One region of the Photobacterium sp. HL06 genome, then DNA from elsewhere that is predicted to be linked to it. Evidence: riboswitches for the same ligand, from Rfam matches in the RefSeq annotation. Region 1 holds a riboswitch; the other holds the start of a gene.

The links. A riboswitch is a leader RNA that binds a small molecule or an ion and turns the genes downstream of it on or off. The one in region 1 is predicted to bind thiamine pyrophosphate.
Region 2: another riboswitch for thiamine pyrophosphate. It lies ahead of thiC (phosphomethylpyrimidine synthase ThiC); the one in region 1 lies ahead of thiD (bifunctional hydroxymethylpyrimidine kinase/phosphomethylpyrimidine kinase).

What each region holds. Positions count from the first base shown of each region.
Region 1 is NZ_CM183915.1:2,107,574-2,112,671, forward strand. Features, by position in the region: gene AC51G0_RS27275 (ABC transporter ATP-binding protein) at 1-421, opposite strand, end outside; gene thiD (bifunctional hydroxymethylpyrimidine kinase/phosphomethylpyrimidine kinase) at 433-1,260, opposite strand; TPP riboswitch at 1,327-1,424, opposite strand; gene AC51G0_RS27285 (VOC family protein) at 1,643-2,011, shown strand; gene AC51G0_RS27290 (FAD-binding oxidoreductase) at 2,121-3,701, opposite strand; gene AC51G0_RS27295 (N-acyl amino acid synthase FeeM domain-containing protein) at 3,990-4,646, shown strand; gene AC51G0_RS27300 (PhnA domain-containing protein) at 4,710-5,098, opposite strand, start outside.
Region 2 is NZ_CM183914.1:4,014,961-4,020,058, reverse strand. Features, by position in the region: gene AC51G0_RS18160 (voltage-gated chloride channel family protein) at 1-1,138, shown strand, start outside; TPP riboswitch at 1,242-1,339, shown strand; gene thiC (phosphomethylpyrimidine synthase ThiC) at 1,476-3,398, shown strand; gene AC51G0_RS18150 (thiamine phosphate synthase) at 3,398-4,645, shown strand; gene AC51G0_RS18145 (HesA/MoeB/ThiF family protein) at 4,635-5,098, shown strand, end outside.

The DNA.
Region 1 (5,098 bases):
AGGCCGATGCGTATTCTTCAAGTCCTACAGCTTGAAGAAGCTTCATTGCTTTGTCAGTCTGCTGCGGGTTTGGTTTGGTACCGAAGCGCTGGCTGAGGCAGACATTGTCAAGAACAGATAGCCATGGCAACAGCAGATCTTGTTGTGCCATATAGGCAATGCGCTCAGACAGAGATTTGTTGTCTGAGGTGACAAGCTTGCCATGCCAGCTGGCACGGTCTTCGAGAAGGCCTGCAAGGTGGCGTAGCAAGGTCGTCTTACCACAGCCACTTTTACCGAGCAGGCAAGTCCATTGGCCTGCAGGCAAGGTTAAGTCAAGATCAACAAACAGCGCTTCTCTGGCATCTTTGAATGTGAGCGAGGCATGCTGTAGGCATACCTCGACAGCGGCTGGCTGCTTGGTTATTGATGACGTTAGCATATCCATGGCACTTATTCTGGTTGGTAGTGACCAGCAAAGAAATGATGAACAGGGCCATGGCCAGAGCCAATCTCAAGTTCATCAGCCTGACTGATTGCCTGGGTGATATAAGATTTTGCATGTTGGACAGCGGTGGCCATTTCAAACCCTTGTGCAAGGAAAGAGGCTGTTGCGGCTGACAGTGTACAACCAGTACCGTGGGTATTTGGGGTGGCAATCCGAGGCGTAGTCATCCGGATCACATCGTCTGCTAGGATCAGTAGGTCGGTACTGTTGCTATCTTGTTCTAGGTGGCCGCCTTTAAGTAGTACAGACTGCGAGCCAATTTGGCGAAGGCCCTCAATCATGCTGGTCATTTCTTTTTCATTTTGCGGAATAGTGGCACCAAGCAAAGCGGCGGCTTCTGGTAGGTTAGGGGTGATAACGTCAGCCATAGGCAATAGGTCGGATTTTAAAGTGGAGATAGCCTCTTCCTGTAGCAGGAGATCACCACTGGTTGCTACCATGACAGGATCAACAACGAGGTGCTTAGGTTGGTATTGGCGTAGTTTGGCGGCAACTGTCCGGATAATACTGGCATCACTTAGCATGCCAATTTTAACAGCCTTGATATCCAAATCTGAGAATACGGCATCAAGCTGCTGGGCGACAAATTCAGGCGCAACATTTAATATGCCTGAAACGCCCTGTGTATTTTGTGCTGTCAACGCTGTGATGACGGAGCAAGCATAGCCCCCTGTTGCAGAGATGGCTTTAATGTCGGCCTGAATACCTGCACCGCCACCGCTGTCGGAGCCTGCAATCGTTAGTGTGATTGGTGTTTTTGATGGAATGGCCATAACTACCCCTAAAGTTACGCGCAGGGTAGCAGGTGTCAGAGAATAGGCGCTTAGTAAGGCCATCTGAAGACACGATTGCTAGTTCCCTACGCCATTATTAAATGGATCAGGTTCAACGGGTCCCACCGAAGTGGTCTCAGCCAAAGGCTCCCCGACTAACTCACTAAATCATTGTAAATTCTGTTCAATTTGACAGCAGTTAATGTTGCTATCAATTGGTCAGCTATTCTAACCATGTTTTTTGCCATTGGGCAAACAAGAAAGTAAAAAAATCTGGTTGGTGGTAGGATTTTTGCTAAAAACGAGTAGATTTTATGTTCACTGAAAAAAGATTAAGGGCGTATCATAATTAGCTTTATCATTACATTTAAAGAGGTGATGTATGGAAAGTTCACAGAATACAAAGCATGAGAAAATTAATTATGTGGAGTTCCCGGCCACAAACTTAGAAGCAACGAAACAATTTTTTAATCAAGCATTTGGTTGGAGTTTTGTTGATTATGGTGACGACTATTCGGCATTCTCCAATCAAGGATTAGATGGTGGCTTCTTTCAATCGACATTAAGCTCGTCAACGGAAAATGGTGCAGCGCTTATTGTGCTTTATAGCCAAGATCTAGAGTCAACATTATCAAAAGTTGAAGCCTCCGGTGGTTGCGTTGTTCGGCCAATATTTTCATTTCCAGGAGGACGGCGTTTTCATTTCAAAGAGCCTAGCGGAAATGAGCTGGCAGTATGGTCTGATAAGTGATAAGTGATAAGTGATAAGTCATGATTACGCCCCGCGCGAAGCCGTACGGGGCTTGGTAAGAAGTCTAGTTTGACTGGCATGAAAATGAGTCCATGCCAGCCATTCAAGGTTAATGCTCTGGTGTGTATTGTGCTGAATCCTGACATGAAAATTGTTGTGATGGGACTTGTATGGAGGTATTTCGGTTGTATTCAAGCCAATATTTATCAGGTGATAAAATATTATTTGGATCAAAAGCAGCCTTCAATTTGCTAAGCAACGCTAGGTTATTCTCATCAATAAACGGTTTCACCGTATCAAACATGCCTGAGCCGCTACGATATGGGCAATAACCCGCGGAGATCAATGCATGATCCAGCTCTTGGTGAAATTCGGTCGCTTTATCAATTTCTGCCTGGGATTTCCCGAAACGAATGTTTGCAATGAGCACGACAGCGCGTTCACTGACATTTGTCATACTGTAACGCTCATCATATCCAAACTTGTGAAATGTTTTCTTGCAAATACTCAACATCTCTTTGATATCAGCCTGCGAGAAACTACTGACAGCGCATATCCAGCGAAAACATGCTGGGAACTCTGACGTTTTCATTTCTGAGTTCGCTTCACGATGGTCAAGCAATGTTTTAATCGCCTCATCAGAGGGGATGCCCTTTTTGAGGTCAATAACCAGCTGCAGCCCTGCGAGCGCAGGTGACTTGATATATTGATTCAGTTTGCTGAGAATACTCCAGCGAAAATCATCCAGCATGATCACTTTTGCGTTGGGAATCGCATGTTTGATTGTTTGTTTAAAGTACTTGAAACGTGCTTTTACGATACCCTTTGGCCCCGATAACGAAGTGGTGAGTACCCAAGCTCCCGCTGCTTTTATTGCTTGTTCACCCATTGCACGAGTCATACTGACGGTATGCACGCCGCTGGTAACAACACCTTCAAGCTTTAATTTGGCAATCGTCGCGACCATATCTGGCGCGTCGGATTCTTCCTTACATAGCACTATCACTGTTGCTTGGTATGCTGGTTTGGGCTGTAACGCGATGGTCATTTCGAGTACGATGCCAAGGTTGGACTGTGAAAATAAGCCAGAGAGAACCGGGCCGATCCCATACGGATAAAGATGTTTAGCCCTGCTTGTGCCAAACATGCCCATGCCAGTTGTGATCACTTCACCTGTTGGTAGCAATACACGCATTGATAGTATATTGCCGAAACGATCACAATAATCAGTATGTCCAAAACCTCGTTCCAGGAGGTTACCAACTACGCTGGTGTGCAGTCCTGCCGCCGTAATATCGAGTTGTAGCGATGAGCTATTGTCCACAAGTGCATGGTAAAGCTGTGATTGGGTTATGCCTGGCTGAACACGCACATAGGCATGCTCATCATTGATTTCGTTAACCTGAGATAAACGGCTGAGGTTTACAATGACTTGCTGAGATTTTGTTCCCTGCGCTGTGCCATAGCCCCAATTCCTTCCTTGTGCGACTGGATGAATTTCAAATTTGTATCTGTTGGCTGCTTTAATGACGGCAATAAGCTGCTCTTCAGTTTCTGGCCAGACTACAGCTGAGGGAACTTTGGTACTTCCATTTAAAGCGAAACCAAACTCCTGTAGCTCTTTGGGATCTTGAGTGATTTGGTGGTGTAAAAAGATCTCGGAAAGAGCTGTGAGCAAAGAAAAATCCATAGCCAATGTCCCTATTGGTGATTAATGCGATTTGAAGCATCGTTTAATATCAGCTTATTTAACAACGAGTTAATCGTTATATATTGCAGCAAAAAGAGGGAGGAATTGTTAAAAAAAGATGCTTATGTGAACTGCGTTGAATAATTGATTGTTAACTATGAGTTCGTCATGGTTCAGGCTTAATCTGCGGAATGTTTAACGATAGGGTAATAGAGAATAATGATCACTTTTTACCTTTTAAGCCTGCTGAACAGAGTTGTTCATAGGTACTGACTAACTGGAACGTTTATGCAATATGACCGCCTATCGAACCATCTTTGCCTTACAGAAGAAGAAAAGATCACTGCTTATAATATCCGATACCAAGCTTATACAACGGTTGGATATAACCCGGTATGTACCCGTGGCTTATTTACCGATACTTACGACGAGAAGCCAAATAATATTTCTTTCTTGCTTAAAGATAACGGTAAGCCTATTGCAACAGTTAGAGCGAGCATATTGCATCGTCCTTTGGGATGGGTGGATATACCGTGTAAGGCAGGGTTTGAACCTGAGTTTGCCGAATTAGAAAAAGAATATGACACCATCATTGAGATGGGGAGGTTAGCGGTAATCCCTGAGCTTCGGGGCCTTGAATCAGTGGCGCCACTAGCCCTGTTTAGTAATATCTATATGATTGATGAACGCTTTGGCAGAACAGCAATAGTGTGTGGTTCGAGTAAAAAGCACAAACGGTTTTACGAACGATTAGGTATGAAGAGCTTATGTGGTTTTGCCCCACGACCAAATACAGCAATAGATCTAACCTTGATGGCAAAATGCCTTGATTTAAAAGAATTTATTGATAGTGGATATCTGGATGAAAAAACGATTAGACGGCTTATACCAAGGTTTCCAGAGGATCTGCTAGAACAAGCCATGTCCGAGACAATGGCAAGTTAATTTGAAATCAAACAAAGGCGCGAAGTAGCGCCTTTGTTGTATTGTTTTGACTGGAAAAAGAGATCACATCTTTTTGCAGTAAGCTGCGATGATCACCATGTTGGTACCGGCCGCTTTACCTGTAATGTGTAGAGGGTTATCTGTTAAACGGATGCCACGAACAGCTGTCCCTTGCTTAACCACTAGGCTGGAGCCTTTTACTGGAAGATCTTTGATGATGGTGACGTTGTCACCAGCTTGCAGTGGGGTGCCGTTTACATCTAGTGTTTGAATAGAATCTAAAGCTTCAAGTGCGATGCCTTTTTCAGCCCATTCAATCATATCTTCTTCCATGTACAGCATATCTAGCAGATCTTGTGCCCATGTTTCTGAAGAAAGGCGCTTCAACATACGGTAAGCCATGACCTGAACGGCAGGAACCTGGCTCCACATGCTATCGTTCAGGCAGCGCC
Region 2 (5,098 bases), on a different replicon from region 1:
TAATAACCTGATCATGGATGAAATCCATGAACCCGGAGCCGGTATCCCGACACGCATGGGACCACTGGTGTTGATCACGACGGTTATTACCCACCTGTTCGGTGGCTCAGCCGGACGTGAAGGTACTGCGGTGCAGATAGGTGGGGCGACAACCCATTGGCTGGCCCGGTTGTTTAAGCTTAATGAAGCAGATACCCGGTTGATATTGATTGCTGGTGTGGCAGCTGGCTTTGGTGCTGTCTTCGGCACGCCTCTGACTGGTGCCATTTTTGCACTCGAAGTGCTGGCGATTGGCCGCTTGCGTTATGATGCCATCATTCCTGCTTTGTTTGCTGCCATTTTGGCTGATGTTGTCTGTAGTGCCTGGGGGGCTCACCATACCCATTACCGAATTGATTTCCTTGAGACTATTACCCTGTTTGAACATGCAGTTAAAGTCGATATCGTGATGGTTGCGAAGATTATGCTGGCAGCCATTGCTTTTGGTCTTGCTGGGTATTTATTTGGTGAGCTAACCCATGCGTTTAAAGATATTTTCAAGGCAACATTGAAGAACCCTTATCTGATCGTGGTTGTTGGCGGTTTGATTGTAATTGCAGCCGTTCAATTAATTGGTAACTATGACTACATTGGCCTTGGGGTCTACTCGAGCCGGGAAGGCGGTGTCAGCATTCTCAGTGCGTTTACGGAAGGTGGCGCTGAATGGTACAGCTGGTTATTAAAGCTGCTGTTGACGGCAATTACCTTGGCTGCTGGCTATAAAGGTGGCGAGGTGACGCCACTGTTTTTTGTCGGTGCGACGCTGGGTAATACTATGGCTTGGGTGCTGGGCGCCCCGGTTGATCTGTTTGCAGCTTTGGGCTTTTTGGCTGTATTTGCGGCGGCAACCAATACACCACTGGCCTGTACCATTATGGGGGTAGAACTATTTGGTGCCGAGCACATGCTGTACTTTGCCATTGCTTGTTATACGGCCTATTACTTTAGTGGTCACACAGGTATTTATTCTTCACAAAGAGTGGCTGTGCCTAAGTTGTTCGACTTGGATGGCGCACCTAAAATCACCCATAAGCTCGGAGAGCTTCGGGATACTCACTCGTCTTTGCTTAAAAATGTGGTGAAAAAATACACAAAATAATCTTCAGGCCGTATGAAAGTGCGGCCTGAGTTGTTTTTACATCAGTTCATCATTTTCTGTCGATTGCGCTTGCTGCTGATTGCTTGCTTACCTATACTCTTCACTCAACTTGTCGGAGTGCCAACTGGCTGAGACCGCATTGCGGGATCCGTAGAACCTGATCGGGCTAATACCTGCGAAGGGAACAAGAGACAATCTTCTGTTTAGCTGCACTATCATCACCGATATGCTGTAGCTGCGGTATCAGATGACGCTGCACACCCTACGTGTATGCCTCTTGTTTAAGCACCAATCCGTCAAGCAACTTCCCCTATTATGGAATTTAAAGGAAATTGCTATGTCGAGTCGCAAACAAGCGAGACTGGAAGCTAAACAATTTATTGATTCACTAACAGCCCAACCTTACCCCAACTCTCAAAAAGTGTATGTTCAAGGTAGTCGCCCTGATCTACAGGTACCAATGCGTGAAATTACGCTGTCAGACAGCCTCGTCGGCGGCACGAAAACAGATCCTATTTTTGAGCCGAATGAATCGGTACGAGTCTATGATACGTCAGGCTATTACACCGATCCGGAGCAGGCGGTAGATATTTATGCCGGTTTGCCAAAAGTGCGTGAAAATTGGATCACTGAGCGAGCTGATACCGAGCTGCTTGATGAGTTAAGTTCTGCCTATTCGAAAGAGCGTCTGGCCGATGATACGTTAGATGATCTGCGTTTTGGTGAAGCTAACCGTATTCGCCGGGCTAAAGCGGGTCAATGTGTGACCCAGCTGCATTATGCCCGCCAAGGTATTATTACTCCTGAGATGGAGTTTATCGCGATCCGCGAAAATATGGGTCGGGCAAAGTATCGCGACGAGGTACTTAACCAGCAGCATCCTGGGATCAGCTTTGGTGCCAATCTACCTGAAGAAATCACCCCTGAATTTGTCCGCAAAGAAGTGGCTGAAGGCCGAGCAATTATTCCGGCCAACATTAACCACTCTGAAACAGAACCGATGATCATTGGCCGCAACTTTTTGGTGAAAGTGAATGCCAATATTGGTAACTCTGCTGTCAGCTCATCCATTGAAGAAGAAGTCGAAAAATTGGTGTGGTCGACCCGCTGGGGGGGCGATACGGTGATGGATTTGTCTACCGGTCGCAATATTCACGAAACTCGTGAATGGATCATCCGCAATAGCCCTGTGCCGATTGGTACGGTGCCAATGTATCAGGCTCTGGAGAAGGTCAATGGGATTGCTGAGAACCTGAACTGGGAAGTTTTCCGAGATACGTTGTTAGAGCAGGCAGAGCAGGGTGTCGACTACTTTACTATCCATGCTGGTGTATTGCTGCGCTATGTGCCGATGACAGCAAAGCGCGTCACTGGCATCGTGTCTCGTGGTGGTTCGATAATGGCGAAGTGGTGCTTGGCTCACCACCAGGAAAGTTTCTTGTATGAGCACTTCCGAGAAATTTGTGAAATTTGTGCCCAATATGATATTGCCTTGTCATTGGGCGATGGCCTGCGCCCTGGATCCGTTGCTGATGCCAATGATGAAGCTCAGTTCAGTGAGCTACGAACTCTCGGTGAGCTGACCAAGATCGCATGGGAATACGATGTCCAGGTCATGATTGAAGGCCCGGGCCATGTGCCAATGCATATGATCAAAGAAAATATGGAAGAGCAGCTGAAGCATTGCCACGAAGCGCCTTTCTATACCCTTGGCCCGCTGACAACTGATATTGCCCCTGGCTATGACCATATAACCTCAGGCATTGGTGCAGCAATGATTGGCTGGTATGGCTGCGCCATGCTTTGTTATGTCACACCGAAAGAACACCTGGGATTACCCAATAAAGACGATGTAAAAGTGGGACTGATCACGTACAAGCTATGTGCTCATGCGGCAGACTTGGCAAAAGGTCACCCGGGCGCCCAAGTACGTGATAATGCCTTGTCAAAAGCGCGCTTTGAATTTCGCTGGGAAGACCAATTTAACCTAGGTTTAGACCCGGATACGGCGCGAGCCTATCATGATGAAACGCTGCCTCAGGAGTCTGGCAAAGTGGCTCACTTCTGTTCGATGTGCGGGCCAAAATTCTGCTCGATGAAGATCTCGCAAGAGGTGCGGGAATACGCCAGTAACCTAGAGAAAAATGAGGGGCTGGCGATCAAGCTACTTGATGATCCTCTCGAAGGCATGCAGCAGAAAGCCGATGAATTCCGAGCTAGAGGTAGTGAGTTATATCACCCTGTTCAAGAGGATAGTTAATGAGCTCTTTATGTTTACCCGATAGTCTAGCGCCACTGCTGATGCATGTGGAACCTTTGCTGGCCACGGCTGATAAGTATCAGCTTGGCGAGCAGGTGAGCGTTGAGTGGAGCGAGTCGGGTACTGTCGATATTCAGATCGAAGAGCGTCAGTTCAGCCTGGTGTTTAACCAGGCTGAGGCTGATATTGCGGGCTATAAGGTGTTGGACCAATGGATCGCACCTTATCCAGAGCTAAGCGAATTGCAACGGCAGGTTGCACAGGATCCATCCCTGGTTGTCTGTGGATTGCCGACCGAAAAAGGCTGTGTTGATATTTGGCACCATAATGGCGAAGCCAGAGCGGTGTACTGCCACCATGCTGGTGCCAGCGAGCCACAACGCGCGATGTTGTTGGCAGCGTTGGCTTTGGATTATCCACTGGAAGATGCCGTAACACTGTCGCGTGCTCATGCCCGCGGCTATGTTGAAACTCATGCTGATGGCTATGGGGAAACGGGCTGGCCAATGGGGCGTGAGCTATTTCCGCGACCGCTGACGGCCAACCACCCTGAAGTTAATGAATTGGGCTGGGCAAGCAAAGAAGTGGCGGTGGCGTCTTTTGCCACAACCGATGCAACCAAGCTGGCACTGTATCCGGTAGTAGATTCGGCAGAATGGGTTGAACGCTTGCTTACCTTGGGCGTTACGACCACCCAGTTACGGATCAAAGATCCCGCAGACCCAACCCTAGACGCTCAGGTTAAGCAGATCATTGCTGCTGGAGAAAAGCATCAGGCCCAGGTCTATGTGAACGATTACTGGCAGTTGGCTATTAGGCACCAGGCTTATGGTGTCCACCTTGGCCAGGAAGATCTGGAAACGGCTGATTTGGCTGCGATCCAACAAGCAGGCTTGCGCCTGGGCCTGTCGACCCATGGTTACTATGAAATCCTGCGGGCGGCAGAATTTGGCCCGAGCTATATTGCGCTGGGACATATATTCCCGACCACAACCAAAGAGATGCCATCAAAGCCACAGGGGCTTAACCGTCTGGCGCTGTATCAGAAGCTGGTTGGTGATGCTTTCCCGACTGTTGCCATTGGTGGTATCGATCTGGCGAGGGCCGAAAAAGTTTGGCGTACCGGGGTTAGCAGTGTCGCTGTCGTGCGGGCTGTCACCCAGGCAGAAGATACCCGAATGGCCGTTGAGGCATTCAACCAGCTGCTGGTTCGACATGATCATAAGGATTGTGATGATGCTCAGTGATCAGGCGTTTATGCGCTATAACCGCCAGATCATGCTGCCCGAGATCGGGGAGCAAGGTCAGCAGTTATTGAGCCAGGCTCAGGTGCTGCTGGTCGGTGCTGGCGGGTTGGGTTCGGCAGCGGCGCTGTATTTAGCTGGGGCTGGTGTCGGCAATCTCATTATCGCTGATGATGATGAGGTCGATAGCTCGAACCTCCAGCGCCAGGTGATTTACCGCGATAACCACCAGGGACAGAGCAAGGTGCAGGCGGCTGCCGAGCAGCTCAAGGCGTTGAATCCCCATATCCGCGTCCGTCCGGTACAGGCTCGGTTGGCCGATCAGAGACTGGCGATGGAAGTTGCCCTGGCGGATGTGGTGCTGGATTGCTCGGACAACCTGGAAACCCGGCATGCTGTCAATCGGGCTTGCTTTGATGCCAACAAGCCATTGATTTCAGGTGCAGCAATTCGCTG